DNA from 3 places in the Klebsiella quasivariicola genome. Region 2 is predicted to be linked to each of the others. Evidence: riboswitches for the same ligand, from Rfam matches in the RefSeq annotation. Region 2 holds a riboswitch; each other region holds the start of a gene.

Region 1 (5,739 bases), 2.5 Mb from region 2:
CCGAAAAGAGGATCGCCGCGTCCAGCGGGTAACGGTGCAGCGGCTGGAGCGTCACTTCGCAGGCCAGCTCGGCATTTTTACACAGCGACATAAAGTCGCCCGCTTGCGCACGGGTGGCTTTGTACTCCGGTAAATAGCGGCCCGCCTGGCGCATCATCCACACCGGGGTGACATCAACCGGCTGACGCAGCAGCGCGCGCAGGTAACGATCGTTCTTCAGTTCGGTCATTTTTACATTCCTTTAGCGTTGATACGCCCAGTGTAACATGTCACTCGAACTCTGCCCGACACATCGCGACGGTATCTTCGATAAGCCGGCGCGCCACCGTCCCCGGCGGTGGCAGAAGCGGTAGATCGTCATAGCGATACCAGTCCGCGGTCAGTAACTCTTTTTTGTCGACCACGATATCGCCATCTGCGTAATCCGCCATAAAGGCGGTCATCAGCGACTGCGGGAAAGGCCACGGTTGCGAGGTCACGTAGCGCAGGTTTTTCACCCGGATACCGCTCTCCTCCATCACCTCGCGGGCCACCGCCTGCTCAAGAGTTTCGCCAACCTCAACAAACCCGGCCAGCACGGTGTGTATCCCGTTGCGATGTCGGGTGTGCTGCGCCAGCAGGATCGAATCGTCGCGACGGATAGCGACGATAATGCAGGGGGCAATTTGCGGGTAGTAGCGTTCACGGCAGTGGCTGCACAGCATCGCCCATTCGCTTTTGCTGGCATGCATCGGATGGCCGCAGTAGCCGCAAAATTTATGCGATCGATAAAATTCGGCGAGCTGGATCCCCCGACCTGCCAGCTGGAAAAGGCCCGGATCCTGATCCAGCACTTGGCGCAACGATCCCATGTCATGACGGCGATCCTGACGCACCATCCACACGGACTCGCCCTGCCACTCGCCAATATGCAGCGCATGCTGGCCGACAAGATCGAAATTAACCGCTTCGCCATGTGGTAATTCTCCACCAGGCAACCATAATTTTTGTTCGTGACTGACAACCCACCAGCCGCGATCTAATTTTTCAATAATACGATCCATATCTATTGCACTACCTTTGCTTCACTGGCATGTTGTTAACATTATATTTACATTTTGGTGAGCAGATTTTAAATCAAAACTAGCGGAGTCAATCATGCTAAACCAGCTGGAAAACCTGACGGAGCGCGTTGGCGGTAGTAATGAACTGGTCGATCGCTGGCTACAAGTGCGTAAGCATCTGCTCGTGGCTTACTACAATCTGGTTGGCCTGAAACCGGGCAAAGAGTCATTTATGCGGCTAAACGAAAAGGCGCTGGATGACTTTTGCCAAAGTTTGGTGGATTACCTCTCATCCGGTCATTTTAGTATTTATGAACGCATTATTGGCGAAATGGAAGGCGATACCCCACTTTTAGCCGCCAACCGGCTTTACCCACAGCTGGAAGCCAATACCCAGCAGATGATGGACTACTACGATACCTGCCTCGAAAACGCTATCGATCACGATAACTACCTTGAATTTCAGCAGGCGTTGTCGGATATCGGCGAATCGCTGGAGGCGCGTTTCGCGCTGGAAGATAAACTCATCGCCCTCGCCGTCGCCCATAATCTGAGCAATGACGTGCGCGATAATATTGCGCCGACCGCTTGAGTTGTGAACCGTTAACGAGTAATTTACGTACATTATCCCTCTGCGGAGGGATTTCATCTTGTCGGAGTGCCTATTTTCCACACGAAAGCTGAAGTGGAAAAGGCTGAGACCGTTTATTCGGGATCCGCGGAACCTGATCAGGCTAATACCTGCGAAGGGAACAAGAGTAAACTGCTGGTCGCACCTGCCCGTTCCGGGCTGGTCGCATCTGTTACTCCATCCGTCGTCTGACAAGCCATCTCCTTTTTTAACTGGAATGCGCTATGTCTACTACCAAACTCACCCGTCGGGAACAACGCGAGCACGCGCAGCGATTCATTGATACGCTGGCAGGTACCGCTTTTCCCAATTCGCGCCGCATCTACATTCAAGGCTCACAGGCTGATATCCGCGTCCCGATGCGTGAAATCCAGCTCAGCCCGACGCTCATCGGCGGCGATAAAGATAATCCCCGGTACGAAGCCAATGAACCGATACCGGTGTACGACACCTCCGGCCCTTATGGCGACCCGGAGATCAACATTGATGTCCGCCAGGGACTGGCAAAACTACGCCAACCGTGGATCGACGCGCGTAACGACTGCGCGCCGCTCAGCGAACGCAGCTCGGCCTATACCAAAGCGCGGCTGGCCGACGATGGCCTTGATGAACTGCGCTTCGGCGGCCTGCTGACGCCTAAACGCGCCGTCGCTGGCAAATGCGTGACGCAACTACACTATGCCCGCCAGGGGATCGTCACCCCGGAGATGGAATTCATCGCCATTCGCGAAAACATGGGCCGCGAGCGTATCCGCAGCGAGGTGCTGCGCCAGCAGCATGCCGGAGAAAGCTTTGGCGCCCGCCTGCCGGACAACATTACCGCCGAGTTCGTCCGCGATGAAGTCGCTGCCGGGCGAGCCATCATCCCGGCCAATATCAACCACCCGGAATCCGAGCCGATGATTATCGGTCGCAACTTCCTGGTGAAAGTGAATGCCAATATCGGCAACTCGGCGGTGACCTCTTCCATCGAAGAAGAGGTCGAGAAGCTGGTCTGGTCAACCCGCTGGGGCGCCGACACGGTAATGGACCTCTCCACCGGCCGCTATATCCACGAGACCCGCGAATGGATCCTGCGCAACAGCCCGGTGCCGATTGGTACCGTCCCGATTTACCAGGCGCTGGAGAAGGTCAACGGCATTGCCGAGAACCTGACCTGGGAAGCCTTCCGCGATACCCTGCTGGAACAGGCCGAACAGGGCGTCGACTACTTCACGATTCATGCCGGGGTGCTGCTGCGTTACGTGCCGATGACCGCGAAGCGGCTGACCGGGATCGTCTCGCGCGGCGGTTCCATCATGGCCAAGTGGTGCCTGTCGCATCATCAGGAAAACTTCCTCTACCAGCACTTCCGCGAAATCTGTGAAATCTGCGCCGCCTATGACGTGTCGCTGTCCCTCGGCGATGGCCTGCGCCCCGGCTCGATTCAGGATGCCAACGACGAGGCGCAGTTCGCCGAGCTGCATACCCTCGGCGAACTGACGAAAATCGCCTGGGAATATGACGTGCAGGTGATGATTGAAGGCCCCGGCCACGTGCCAATGCAGATGATCCGCCGCAATATGACCGAAGAGCTGGAGCACTGCCACGAAGCGCCGTTCTACACTTTAGGCCCGCTCACTACTGATATCGCGCCGGGCTACGACCATTTCACCTCCGGTATCGGCGCGGCAATGATTGGCTGGTTTGGCTGCGCCATGCTGTGCTACGTCACGCCAAAAGAGCATCTCGGCCTGCCCAACAAAGAGGATGTCAAACAGGGGCTGATTACCTACAAAATCGCCGCCCACGCCGCCGACCTCGCGAAAGGCCACCCCGGGGCGCAGATCCGCGACAACGCGATGTCAAAAGCGCGTTTTGAATTCCGCTGGGAAGACCAGTTTAACCTCGCGCTCGACCCCTTCACCGCGCGGGCCTATCACGATGAAACCCTGCCGCAGGAGTCCGGCAAAGTCGCCCACTTCTGCTCCATGTGCGGGCCGAAATTCTGTTCGATGAAAATCACTCAGGAGGTCCGCGACTACGCCGCGAAGCAAAGTATCGAAGCCGGCATGGCCGATATGTCGAATAACTTCCGCGCCCGCGGCGGCGAAATCTACCTGAAACAGGAGGAAGCCTGATGTATCAACCTGATTTTCCACCCGTCCCGTTTCGTCTCGGACTCTACCCGGTGGTGGACAGCGTGGCGTGGATTGAACGCCTGCTTGAAGCTGGGGTACGTACCCTTCAGTTACGCATCAAAGACCGGCGCGACAGCGAAGTGGAGGATGACGTCATCGCCGCCATCGCCCTTGGTCGCCGCTATCACGCCCGACTGTTCATTAACGATTACTGGCAGCTGGCGATTAAGCACCAGGCCTATGGCGTGCATCTCGGACAAGAAGATCTGGAAACCACCGACCTGAGCGCCATCCGCCAGGCCGGGCTGCGTCTTGGCGTCTCTACTCACGACGATATGGAGATTGATGTCGCCCTGGCGGCACGCCCCTCTTACATCGCCCTGGGTCACGTCTTCCCGACGCAAACTAAACAGATGCCTTCGGCGCCGCAGGGCCTCGAACAGCTTGCCGGGCATATTCAGCGTCTGGCCGATTATCCGACGGTAGCGATAGGCGGCATCAGTCTGGAAAAAGCGCCGGGCGTACTGGCGACCGGCGTCGGCAGCATCGCCGTAGTCAGCGCTATTACCCAGGCGGCGGACTGGCGGGCAGCGACCGACCAGCTGCTGGCACTGGCGGGAGCGGGCGATGAATGATCATGACTTTATGCGCTATAGCCGCCAGCTGCTGCTGGAAGATATCGCCATCGAGGGGCAGCAGAAACTGTTAGCCAGCCGGGCGCTGATTATCGGCCTTGGCGGGCTGGGATCTCCGGCGGCGCTCTATCTTGCCGGGGCTGGCGTCGGGACGCTGATCCTGGCCGATGACGACGCCGTACATCTCAGCAACCTGCAGCGGCAAATCCTGTTCACCAGCGAGGATATCGACCAGCCAAAAGCCGCGGCGGCACAGACCCGGCTTAGCCAGCTAAACCCCCAGATCAAACTGGTTGCGCTGCAGCAGCGTCTGAGCGGTGAGGCGCTGCGCGCTGAGGTGGCAAAAGCGGACGTGGTGCTGGACTGCACCGATAACATGGTGACCCGCCAGGCGATCAACGCTGCCTGCGTGGCCCTCGATACCCCGTTAGTCACCGCCAGCGCCGTCGGCTTCGGCGGTCAGCTGATGGTGCTCACCCCGCCCTGGACGCAGGGCTGCTATCGCTGCCTGTGGCCGGATAGCGACGAACCGCAGCGTAACTGCCGCACCGCGGGGGTCGTCGGTCCGGTGGTCGGCATGATGGGCACGTTGCAGGCGCTGGAGGCCATAAAGCTCCTTATCGGCATGGCGACGCCGCGCAACACGCTACGGCTGTTTGACGCCCGCACCAGCAACTGGCGCAACCTTGCGCTGCAAAAAGTGCAGAACTGCCCGGTATGCGGAGGGCAACATGCAGATTTGGTTTAACGACGAGCCGCTGGCATGTGCGGACAACCTCAGCGTCAGCGCCCTGCTGACCCAGCTCGAACAGCTGCAGCCGGGCGTTGCGCTGGCGCTCAATCAACACATCCTGCCGCGCGAACGGTGGGAAGATCATCTCTTGCAGGAAGGCGATCGAGTCCTGCTTTTTCAGGTTATCGCTGGAGGCTGACATGTTACGTATTGCAGACAAAACATTTGAATCCCATCTTTTTACCGGTACCGGTAAATTCGCCGCCCCAGAGGTGATGGTCGAAGCGATTCGTGCCTCGGGCAGCCAGCTGGTAACCCTGGCAATGAAGCGCGTCGATTTACGCCAGCACAATGACGCCATCCTCGCCCCGCTGCTGGCGGCGGGGGTCAGCCTGTTGCCGAATACCTCAGGCGCCAAGACGGCGGAAGAAGCGGTGTTTGCCGCCCGCCTGGCGCGGGAAGCCTTAGGCACCCACTGGCTGAAACTGGAGATCCACCCGGACGCCCGCTGGCTGCTGCCCGACCCGATTGAAACCCTGAAGGCGGCGGAGCTGCTGGTGCGCGAAGGGTTCGTGGT
Region 2 (5,739 bases):
GAACTGGACTTCCGGCATCATGCCGTTAACCGCCGCTTTCGGCGACAGGTTGCCAGTCACGGACAGCGCGCCATGGGTCATCCCGTGATAGCCGCCGGAGAAGCTGATCACCGCCGTACGGCCAGTGTATTTTTTTGCCAGTTTCAGCGCGGCTTCCACGGCGTCAGCGCCGGAAGGACCGGTGAACTGCAGGCAATACTCTTTCCCTTCGCCCGGCAGGCAAGAGAGCAGGTATTCGGAGAAACGATCTTTTAACGGGGTAGTCAGATCGAGGGTATGTAACGGCAAGCCGCTGGTAATGACACTTTGGATGCTCTGCAATACATCAGGGTGGTTGTGGCCCAGAGCGAGAGTACCGGCGCCCGCGAGGCAGTCGAGGTACTGTTTGTTATCCGCATCCGTCAGCCACACGCCTTCAGCTTTAGTGATAGCCAGCGGTAACTTACGCGGGTAACTCCTGACATTCGATTCGAATTCGGCCTGACGGGCCAAAAAGGTTTCGTTGTTTGCGTCTAATAAATCGGCACGTAAAGTATCAATACGGACTTTATCCGTCATCATATCACTCCCACAACCAGCATTGCGGTTGAATGCTGGTTGAATAATTGGTCTAAGGAATTGAATTGGCATTCATAAAGCGCGCACAATATATGGCTTTTTAAATCCGCATTCAACGTTTTATTGATTACGTTATTTTGACGTTATTCTTATGGGGGTAAAAATTAACGTAACTCACTGAATTATAATAGAACACTTCCGCGTCATGATAACCCTTAAAAGTGTAATTATTAGTGAGAAAGTCTCTATATTTTTATTGCCGTTGGGTTAACGCGCTGACGGAATGCGTTCCGTCAGCGATAGCAAGTCTCAATGCAGTTCCACCGCATAATTTGTTAAAGGTGTAACTTTTTTCACCAACTTATTGTTATATAAAAACTGTTCGTAAGCGTCGTAGCGCGCTTTATCCAGCGCCGCCGGAGCGGTGGCGAACAGCGGCACGGTTTGCAGCCACGCCTGGTGGTTAAGCTCGGTCTTCAGCTCCGGGTGGGCGGCGGCAAACGCCTCCCAGCTTTCCTGCGGATGGGCGCGCAGATAGCTCACCCCGGCCTGCAGGGCAGTGAGGAATTTACGGATCTTCGCCTCATGGATAGCGTCGCGATTCGCGACAATCACCAGTTCGTCATAGGCCGGCACGCCGTAATCTTCGACGTTCATCACTACCGGCGTTTTGCCCTGCAGCTTCAGCTCCTGCGCTTCTATATTACGGTAGCCGCCAATGACCGCATCCACCTGGCCCGCCAGCAGGGCGCTGGTCAGCTGGAAATTGACGTTAACCAGTTTGATACTGGCCGGATCGATACCGGCATGTTGCGCCATGGTCGCCAGGGTGGCCTGCTCAATGCCGCTGACCGAGTAGCCCACTTTTTTGCCTTGCAGATCTGCCGGGGTTTTGATCTGCTTATTGAGAGCGATCACCGTGTTCAGCGGCGAGTTGATCAGCGTGCCCACACGCACCAGCGGTAACCCTTCGTCGGCGAAGAAGTGGACCTGTGGCTGGTAGGTAATAGCCAGGTCCGCCTGGCGGGCGGCCACCAGGCGCGGAGGCAGCGCCGGGTCTGAAGGGGGAACAATCTTGACGTCCAGCCCCTGGGCCTTAAAGGCGCCGATCTGCTCGGCCACCATAATCGGCGCATGGTCGGGGTTAATGTACCAGTCCAGCACCAGCGTCAGCGGTTCATTGGCCAGCACGTGAGCGCTGAACAGGGCCGTCAGGGTTGCCCCGGCGAAAAGCGACTTTTTCATCTGTTTTCCTTTATTACTTCATTTTTATTCCGGCGACCAGTCGATCAGCCGGTGCAGCAGGGTGTCCACCGCCAGCCATAGCAGAATGGTCAGCAGCACTAAAATAAACAGCGCGGCAAAGCAGACATCGGTTTGCAGCCGGGCGTTGGCATTGAGCATCACGTAGCCCAGCCCTTCGGCAGAGCCGACCCATTCGCCGATAATCGCGCCGATGGGCGCCACCGCCGCCGCCATGCGCAGGCCGGAGCCCAGCGCTGGCAGGGCGGCCATCAGCCGGACATGGCGCAGCTGAGCGCCGAAGGAAGCGTTCATGCTGCGCGCCAGATCGAGATACTCGTGGTTGACCCGCCGCAGGCCGTCAAAGAAAGCGGAAGTCACCGGAAAGAAAATTACCAGCACCGCCATCGCCACTTTGGCGCTCATACCAAACCCCAGCCACAGCACCAGCAGCGGGGCGAGGGCAAAGACCGGGATCGCCTGACTGGTGAGCACCAGCGGCATCAGCCAGCGCTGCAGGCGCGGAGAGAGGATCATGCCCAGCGCCAGCGTGACGCCGAGCGCAACCCCCAACACCAGTCCGCACAGGATCTCACTGAGGGTGATAAGCGTGTGCCAGCCAAGATAGGCGCGATTAACCCAAAGCGCCTCGGCGACTGCCGTCGGGGAGGGTAAAAGAAAGTGAGGGATGCCGCTGCGGCTGGCCAGCCCCCAGAGGATCATCAGCCCGCAGAACACCATGCCCCCGCGCCAGAGACGTCCGTTCATGGATGCGCCCTCATCAGCTGCTGCAGCAATGCCGCCTGGGCGACCAACAGGTCGGGGGCATCCGGTGCGCGCGGAGGCGTGCCGGCGAGGTGATGGCTGTCATCGATGTCGCCGTCTGCCGTCGACAGCACCAGCAGGCGGTGGCTTAGCCGGCAGGCTTCCAGCGGATCGTGGGTGATCAGCACCACCGTGCGCCCCGTCAGCAGAGTGGCCGCCAGGGTCTGAATGCGCGTGCGGGTGAGGGTGTCCAGCGCCGAGAAAGGCTCATCCATCAGCACGATGGGGCGATCCTCATACAGGGTGCGGGCCAGCGCGGCGCGCTGACGCATACCGCCGGAGAGGGTTGCCGGCCGGGCGTCGGCGCAGGGGGTGAGTTCCACCTGCTCAAGCAGGGTGGCGACCCGGTTGTGGTCCACTTTTTCCCCCCGCAGCCGTGCGCCGAGGGCGACATTCTCCCGGACGCTCAGCCAGGGATAGAGCAGATCTTTCTGCCCCATCCACGCCAGACGGCCCTGAATCGGCTGCCCATCGCTGGCGACCACTTCTCCGCCGGTGGCGGGCGCCAGACCGGCAATTATCCGCAGCAGGCTGGTTTTGCCGGCCCCGCTGGCGCCGAGCAGCGACACCCACTGGCCCCCGGGAAGCGTCAACGACAGGTTATCGAACAGCTGCCGATCGCCGAAGCGCAGGCTCAGGCCGCGGATCTCGATACCCGGCGCCGTCACGCCCGGGCCTCCGCCGCCGCGTTCAGGCCCATCTGCCAGAACTGTGCTTCAAGCCGGGTCGCGGTGGTGAAGATCTCGCTCAGCTCAGTGAGACGGGCCTCGCTCCCGCGCTGCTGCCACACGGTTTCCAGCAGCGCCAGCGCGGCGCTAACGCCCTGCAGATAATCTTCATCACCATAGTTGCGGATCCATGAGGCGTAGGGGTTATCGGTTAACCGGGTGGTAGGGTGACGCAGCAGGCCGAGGCCGATTTCCGCATAGCCCGCCACGCAGGGCATCAGGGCGACCAGCAGATCCAGGGCGTCGCCTGAATGGCCAACGTCCAGCACGTAGCGGGTGTAGTTGACGGTTTCCGGCGCTTCAGGCTGGGCAGCCATCTCCTGCTCGCTGATGCCCCACTGGGCGCAGTAGCCGACGTGCAGCGGCAGTTCATTGAGGATGGCGTTCATTGAGGCGGCCGCGGCCCGCATCTCCGGCAGCGTGCGCAGTTTACTCACCAGCAGCGCGTAGCTGCGGGCAAAGTGGATCAGAAACAGATAATCCTGAGTCAGATAGCGACGAAACGCGCTCTCCGCCAGAGTGCCGTCAGCAAGCTGCTGGACGAAAGGATGCGCCACATAGTGCTGCCAGTCAGCGGCGGCAAGCTGGCGTAAACGGCCATACAGGCCATGGCTAAACGCGGGAACAATCACAGGACCTCCAGTCATTCAGGGGAGATCCGGGCGTGCAGGGGTGTGAACAGGCAATGGCGGTAATGCTGGCAAAATTGCCGACCCGTCCCTTCGCTGGCATGACCCAGATCAGGTTCAAAGGGTTCGGCTTACGCCATCTCAGCCCTCACGGGACACCCCTCGGTAGCGCTATGTTATACGACATTCACCTTCTGAATACAATCACCGCGCCGGGCGGCAAAGCAAACGCGGTTTTCTGTGATGGCCAGCACTTTTTCGTTTAAAAATAGCTGAAAAACAGGCAGCTACGCGTTGGTGGGTTTTATCTGCTTACGTTATATTTTCATTATCCTGTTGCGTTAATCCTGTTCGCCACGCATGTCGTGCGCGCCCCACAGCCCCGGAGTGAGCATGAAATTCCCGCTGTCCCCGCTGGCGCTGATTTTCCTGCTCTGTGCGCCTGGGATGTCGCCGATCGCTTCGATGCGCAAGATGGCATGTTCGATATCCCCATCTGATGCCGATGGCCTGTCCCTGTCTCGCGCTATCGCTATCAGAGGGACTGCGCGGCCACGGCGCAAACCTCGCGCTGAGTCCTGCAGGAATTTGTGGGGGCGAAGACGACGGATACACAATGGGAGCAGCCAGCGGTGGCGCAGGCGGTCTGTTTCAATATCGGCTCGGGTTTCTAACGATAGATGAGAATAACAATGAGAGCATCCGGAGCGGTGTTGACGCTGCTGTTGGCGACCTGTGGCGCGTCGGCCGCGGAACCCGACGAGAACGACAGCTATTTTCCGATCTGGGGCGATGAGGCGCGCGCCAGGGGGTACTCGATTCCGTTACCCTACGGCGTCAACCTCAGCTATATGAATATCCGTCAGGATATCATGGTCGACAGTATTACCTTTTCCGGGCTTAAGCTCGGTAACCATCCTATCCCCAGCGATATGTTCGCCATCGATGCTGGACATACCCGTGAGAAGAGCAAAACGGAAAACCTGCGTCTCGACATGTGGGTCTTTCCGTTTCTCAACGTTTACGGGCTGGTGGGGCATACCCGCGGATCGTCCGTCTCTCAGGTCTCTGTGGATTCGGATCCCTCGCAGTTTCGTGGCCTGGACCGGGCGATCGCCGGCGCGGTTCATCAGCTTTATCAGAGTGGAAAACTGCAGAATATTGATTTTACGCTTGATTTCAAAGGAACCACCTGGGGAACCGGCTTTACGCTCGCCGGGGGATACGGCAACTGGTTCGGGTTAGTAGACACTAACTACACCCGTACCGATTTCGATATTCTCGACGGCAGCATCTCGGCGGTCACCGTCTCGCCGCGCGTCGGCTACCGCTTCAGTTTTCAGGGGATCGACGGGCCGTCCCACCTCAGCCTGTGGGTCGGGAGCATGTATCAGGACGTGCAGCAGGAGTTTAAAGGCGATCTGGCCGACCTGCATATGCCGCCAGAGCTTCAGCCCCTGATTGCCGCAGTCAACAAAGACGGCGAGGGGAAATTCGACGTCAAGCAGAAGCTAACCTCACCCTGGAATATGCTGATTGGCGCCCAGTATGAAGTCACCAAAAACTTTAACGTGCTGACTGAATTTGGTTTTAACGAGCGCAATAGCTTCTTTGTCTCCGGTGAATACCGTTTTTAACTAAAACTGCTGGCGCCATCTGCCGGTAAGATGCGCGCTCTTTTGTTGTTGTGGAGAGGCTGTTGATGCGTAAAGCCTTATGGCTGTTGTTTGCACTGTCGCTGCCGGCGCTGGCGCAGG
Region 3 (5,739 bases), 910 kb from region 2:
AGGGTGGCGCGATCCAGCGTCAGGGTGGTATCGGCCTCTTTCGCTTGCGCATTCGCGGTGTGGTTCAGCACGCCGTTTTCCAGCTCCAGCTTATATTTGCCGCCGTCACTGCCCAGATCGATATTGAACACCGACTTCGCGTTACCTGCTTTCTCGCCATTGATATGCACCGCCAGGTAATCAAAGAACATTTCCGGGGTCATGGCGCGGACGGTGTCCGGGCTGGCGGTATTCGGGGTCGGGCCTTTCACCACACCGTTACGCAGCTCCTGGGCGCCGGTGAGGTAGAAGTTACGCCACGGGCCGGATTCCGCCTGATAGCCTAGCTGCTCCAGGGCATCGGCTTCCAGATTACGCGCCTGCTGGTTATTAGGATCGGCGAAGACAATTTTGCTGACCACCTGGGCGACCCAGCGGTAGTTACCCTGGTCGTAATCCTCTTTCGCTTTCTGCAGGATGGCATCGGCGCCGCCCATGTACTCAACGAATTTCTTCGCCGCTTCTTCCGGCGGCAGTTCGTCGAGGGTGGCAGGGTTGCCGTCGAACCAGCCGAGATACAGCACGTAGGTGGCCTTCACATCGTGACTGACCGAGCCGTAGTAGCCGCGGTTAGCCCAGGTGTTGGCGAGGCTGTCCGGCAGCGTAAAGTTAGCGGCGATTTCATCGCGGGTCAGGCCTTCGTTAGCCATCCGCAGGGTCTGATCGTTGATGTAACGATACAGGTCTCGCTGGCTCTTCAGCAGGTTAACCACGTTTTCGTTGCCCCAGGTCGGCCAGTGGTGCTGAGCCATAATGATCTCAGCCTTATCGCCCCAGCGAACGATCGCCTGGTTGATATATTTTGACCACGGCAGCGGTTCACGGATCTTCGCCCCGCGCAGCGAGTAAGTGTTATGCAGGGTATGAGTGACATCTTCTGCGGATTCGATCAGTTTCTTCTCTTCGATATACCACAGCATTTCTGACGGTGCTTCGGAGCCCGGCGCCAGCATAAAGTCGTAGGTCAGGCCGTCGATGACTTCTTTCTGGCCGTCCTTGTCAATAATGTTGGTTGGCGCAATCAGGGTGACGGTACCCGCAGAGGTAGTGGTGCCCAGACCGGCGCCCACCTGGCCTTTGGCGTCGGGTTTCAGCAGGTTGCCGTACATATAGCTGGCGCGGCGGCTCATGACGTTCCCGGCCATGATATTTTCCGCCACGGCGGCTTCCATAAAGCCGGACGGCGCGTAGATTTTCACGTTGCCCGCTTTGACGTCGGCTTCATCAACCACGCCGCGCACGCCGCCGTAGTGGTCAACGTGGCTGTGGGTGTAGATCACCGCGACGACCGGTTTTTTGCCGCGGTTTTGGTAGTAGAGATCCATCCCAACTTTGGCGGTTTCTGCCGAGACCAGCGGGTCAACGACGGTGAGCCCCTCTTTGCCCTCTATGATCGTCATATTGGAGAGATCGAGGTTGCGGATCTGGTAGACCCCATCGGTCACTTCAAATAGGCCGCTGATGTTGATCAGCTGCGACTGCCGCCACAGGCTCGGGTTCACTGTCTCCGGCGCTTTTTCCCCTTCTTTGATGAAGGCATACTGACCCGGATCCCAGATGATATTGCCTTGTTCGCCTTTAATGACCTCCGGCGGCAGGGCGGCAATAAAGCCTTTATGCGCATTGGTGAAATCGGTGTTATCGGAGAAGGGGAGTTGATTGTAGAGGGCATCGTTCGCTTTTTTGGTCGCTTCGGTCGCCTCTTTGGCTGACGTATCCGCCCAGGCGGCGAAAGCGAGACTATTTAACAAACCCGCTAACGCTAACCCTTTAACTATCGGGGTCAATTTCATTGGAATCCTCATTAATGGCATGGTTCGTTCGGTTTAACCGATATAACGCAGGTGACTGTTTGTTACAGATTTTTTAAATATAACTATGCATTAACAAACATCCATTTTTGTTTACAAAAAAAGTGAGCTTTACTCCTTATGTAGTACGGCTACAGAAGGGAAAAGAAATCAGGTTGGCTTGTGTTACCGCGCCACATTTCGTACCCTGCTGACTGAAAATGTTGTACCGCTTTTATGACTCGGGGTGCCCTTCTTCGTTGAAGGCTGAGAAATACCCGTACCACCTGATCTGGATAATGCCAGCGTAGGGAAGTCAGAGACCGCAGGGTCATTGCTTCCCCCTCGTCTGGCGGGAGCAAACCATGCCTGAATTGCTGAATCCTGCGTCTGTCGCGCACCTGCGCCATCTGCTGCGCGCCCATTCCCCCCTTGTGCACTGCATGACTAATGACGTGGTGCAGACCTTTACCGCCAATGTCCTGCTGGCCGTCGGCGCCTCGCCGGCGATGGTGATCGATCCCCGCGAAGCGGCGCAGTTTGCCGCTATCGCCGATGCGCTGTTAATTAACGTCGGTACCCTGACCGAAGATCGCGCGGTGGCGATGCGCGCCGCGGTGGAACGCGCCCGCCAGGCCGGCAAGCCCTGGACGCTGGATCCGGTGGCCGTCGGTGCCTTGACCGTGCGCACGGCCTTTTGTCACGAGCTGCTGGCCCTGCAGCCGGCGGCCATTCGGGGCAATGCCTCTGAAATTCTGGCACTGGCCGGGATGAGCGCCGGTGGGCGCGGGGTGGATACCACCGATACGGCCGCCGCGGCGCTGCCGGCGGCCCAGGCGCTGGCCCGCCAGTTGACCACCATTGTGGCGGTTACCGGCGAGGTGGATTACGTCACCGACGGCGAACGGGTGCTTAGCGTGGCGGGAGGCGATGCGCTGATGACCCGGGTGGTGGGCACCGGCTGCGCGCTGTCGGCGGCGGTGGCGGCAAGCACGGCGCTGCCGGGAGACCAGCTGGAAAATGTAGCCGCTGCCTGCGGGCTGATGAAGCAGGCCGGGGAGATCGCCGCCCGCCAGGGAGGCCCTGGCAGCTTTATTCCGGCGTTTCTCGACGCGCTGTATCAGGAGGTGCAGGGATGAAACGTATCAACGCCCTGACTATTGCCGGCACCGATCCCAGCGGCGGGGCCGGTATCCAGGCCGATCTGAAAACCTTCTCCGCGCTGGGCGCCTACGGCTGCTCGGTGATCACCGCCCTGGTGGCGCAGAATACCCGCGGCGTGCAGTCGGTCTATCGCATCGAACCAGATTTTGTGGCGGCGCAGCTCGATTCGGTGTTCAGCGATGTGCGTATCGATACCACCAAAATCGGCATGCTGGCGGAGACCGATATTGTGGAAGCTGTGGCCGAGCGGCTGGCGCGCTACCGGGTGGCCAACGTGGTGCTGGATACGGTGATGCTGGCGAAAAGCGGCGATCCGCTGCTGTCGGCCTCGGCGGTGGAGACCCTGCGTCAACGATTGCTGCCGCAGGTGTCACTGATCACGCCGAATCTGCCGGAAGCGGCCGCGCTACTCGATGCCCCCCATGCGCGCAACGAGCGCGAGATGCTGGAGCAGGGGCGGGCGCTGCTGGCGCTGGGCTGTGGCGCAGTATTGATGAAGGGCGGCCATCTCGACGATGCCGAAAGCCCGGACTGGCTCTTCACCCGTGAAGGGGAACAGCGGTTTACCACGCCGCGGGTACAGACTAAAAATACCCACGGCACCGGCTGCACGCTCTCTGCGGCGCTGGCGGCGCTTCGCCCGCGTCATGCGGACTGGGCGGCCACCGTCGCCGAGGCGAAGGCCTGGCTGTCGGCGGCCCTGGCGCAGGCCGACTCTCTGGAGGTGGGCCACGGCATTGGGCCAGTGCACCATTTCCACGCCTGGTGGTAAATGGCAGCGCAACGGGACAGCAGAATCTCCTGAAAAAATGGCCCCCCGGCTGGAAAATAGGCTAAGTCGGTACCAGGCTTAACCTGCCCAAAAAAATTGGGTTGGGATAATGCATGCCGGCTTCGGCCGGCCTTACGGGAGATTGCTATGACTGATATTGCGCAGTTGCTTGGCAAAGATGCCGACAGCCTTTTACAGCACCGTTGTATAACCATTCCTGCCGACCAGCTGTATCTGCCGGGCGCAGATTATGTTGATCGGGTGATGGTGGATAACAACCGACCACCGGCGGTGCTGCGGAATATGCAGACTCTATACAATACTGGACGCCTGGGGGGGACCGGCTACCTTTCCATTCTGCCGGTCGACCAGGGCGTAGAGCACTCGGCGGGCGCCTCCTTCGCCGCCAACCCGCTGTACTTTGATCCGAAAAATATCGTCGAGCTGGCCATTGAGGCCGGCTGTAACTGCGTGGCGTCGACCTACGGCGTTCTTGCCTCCGTGTCGCGCCGATATGCGCACCGCATCCCTTTTCTGGTGAAGCTCAACCATAACGAAACGCTGAGCTACCCTACCGAATACGACCAGACCCTCTACGCCAGCGTTGAGCAGGCGTTCAATATGGGCGCCGTGGCCGTGGGCGCGACGATCTATTTTGGCTCGGAGCAATCGCGTCGCCAGATAGAAGAGATCTCCGCCGCCTTTGAGCGGGCGCATGAGCTGGGCCTGGTCACCGTGCTGTGGGCCTATCTGCGTAATTCGGCGTTCAAGAAAGACGGCGTCGACTACCATGTTTCCGCCGACCTGACCGGGCAGGCCAACCATCTGGCGGCCACCATCGGCGCCGATATCGTTAAGCAAAAGATGGCGGAGAATAACGGCGGCTATAAAGCGGTTAACTTCGGCTATACCGACGATCGGGTGTACAGCAAACTGACCAGCGATAACCCTATCGATCTGGTGCGCTACCAGCTGGCGAACTGCTATATGGGCCGCGCCGGGCTGATTAACTCTGGCGGCGCGGCGGGCGGGGAGACCGACCTTACCGACGCGGTGCGCACGGCGGTGATCAATAAACGCGCCGGCGGCATGGGGCTGATCCTTGGCCGTAAAGCGTTTAAGAAATCGATGGCCGACGGCGTGAAGCTGATCAATGCCGTGCAGGACGTCTACCTTGACGGGAAAGTGACTATCGCCTGATAAGCCCCACGCTCGTCGGGTTCCCCGGTGGCGCGACGCGCACCGGGGTTAACGTTTTGTATGGGTCTTCAGCCTGCGCCGTTAGCGGGTCAACAGCCAGCGGGCGGTATGTTCATCGGTCACCAGACCATTGATCCAGCCGCCTTTAAGGGCCGCCAGGATCGCCGGCCGTTTGTATTCTCCACACGCCGCGGCAATACGCGGGCAGTGGTTCTGACGGATATCATAGCTGGTGATCATGCGGTTGATCTCGCTGTCTACCACGTTGCCTTCCGCATCAATAAACCGTCCGAGGATCTCCCCGATGCCGCCGCGCGCGGTCAGCTCATCCATTTGCGCCTGATTAATAAACCCGTCCTTAAAAATTGGACTTTGCGTGCCCAGGGGACCAATGCCGACAAAAATTACGTCTGCCTCGCGGGCGACGCCGGAGACGCTGCGGAATAAGCGGTTGCTGCACCACATCTCATACTCCTCCGCGCTCTGGGCGTAGCGCGGCGCCGGCCACTGATAGTACTTGGCCTTTATTTTGCGGGTTAGCAGCAGGGGCACGTCATCGTAATAATTGCACTGCCCGTCGGCATTCATGGCGCTGATCAGCGCCACGCAGCGGGTATTCAGGCTGTCAAAATCGATGCGCTGCAGCGCTTTTTTCAGGGTCAGGCCCGAGCCCAGACCGATAATTTTCTCTTTATCATCCTGTAAATAGCGAGCCATCAGCTGATAGCAGCCAAACGACACGCTATCGAGGGTGCTCTCTTCGCTGAAGGCGGG

Evidence for each region. A riboswitch is a leader RNA that binds a small molecule or an ion and turns the genes downstream of it on or off. The one in region 2 is predicted to bind thiamine pyrophosphate.
Region 1: linked by a shared signal. The riboswitch ahead of thiC (phosphomethylpyrimidine synthase ThiC) and the one ahead of tenA (thiaminase II) in region 2 are both predicted to bind thiamine pyrophosphate.
Region 3: linked by a shared signal. The riboswitch ahead of thiM (hydroxyethylthiazole kinase) and the one ahead of tenA (thiaminase II) in region 2 are both predicted to bind thiamine pyrophosphate.

The regions. Positions count from the first base shown of each region.
Region 1 is NZ_CP022823.1:5,242,831-5,248,569, forward strand. It holds gene hemE (uroporphyrinogen decarboxylase) at 1-229, opposite strand, end outside; gene nudC (NAD(+) diphosphatase) at 270-1,043, opposite strand; gene B8P98_RS26355 (Rsd/AlgQ family anti-sigma factor) at 1,138-1,635, shown strand; TPP riboswitch at 1,688-1,812, shown strand; gene thiC (phosphomethylpyrimidine synthase ThiC) at 1,899-3,794, shown strand; gene thiE (thiamine phosphate synthase) at 3,794-4,429, shown strand; gene B8P98_RS26370 (HesA/MoeB/ThiF family protein) at 4,422-5,177, shown strand; gene thiS (sulfur carrier protein ThiS) at 5,161-5,361, shown strand; gene thiG (thiazole synthase) at 5,363-5,739, shown strand, end outside.
Region 2 is NZ_CP022823.1:2,717,652-2,723,390, forward strand. It holds gene B8P98_RS13550 (diaminobutyrate--2-oxoglutarate transaminase) at 1-561, opposite strand, end outside; gene B8P98_RS13555 (ABC transporter substrate-binding protein) at 868-1,803, opposite strand; gene B8P98_RS13560 (ABC transporter permease) at 1,828-2,568, opposite strand; gene B8P98_RS13565 (ABC transporter ATP-binding protein) at 2,565-3,293, opposite strand; gene tenA (thiaminase II) at 3,290-3,985, opposite strand; TPP riboswitch at 4,054-4,155, opposite strand; gene B8P98_RS13580 (porin family protein) at 4,675-5,619, shown strand; gene B8P98_RS13585 (DUF4056 domain-containing protein) at 5,685-5,739, shown strand, end outside.
Region 3 is NZ_CP022823.1:1,804,766-1,810,504, forward strand. It holds gene B8P98_RS09135 (alkyl/aryl-sulfatase) at 1-1,832, opposite strand, end outside; TPP riboswitch at 2,063-2,160, shown strand; gene thiM (hydroxyethylthiazole kinase) at 2,195-2,968, shown strand; gene thiD (bifunctional hydroxymethylpyrimidine kinase/phosphomethylpyrimidine kinase) at 2,965-3,765, shown strand; gene fbaB (class I fructose-bisphosphate aldolase) at 3,913-4,965, shown strand; gene B8P98_RS09155 (sugar-binding transcriptional regulator) at 5,047-5,739, opposite strand, start outside.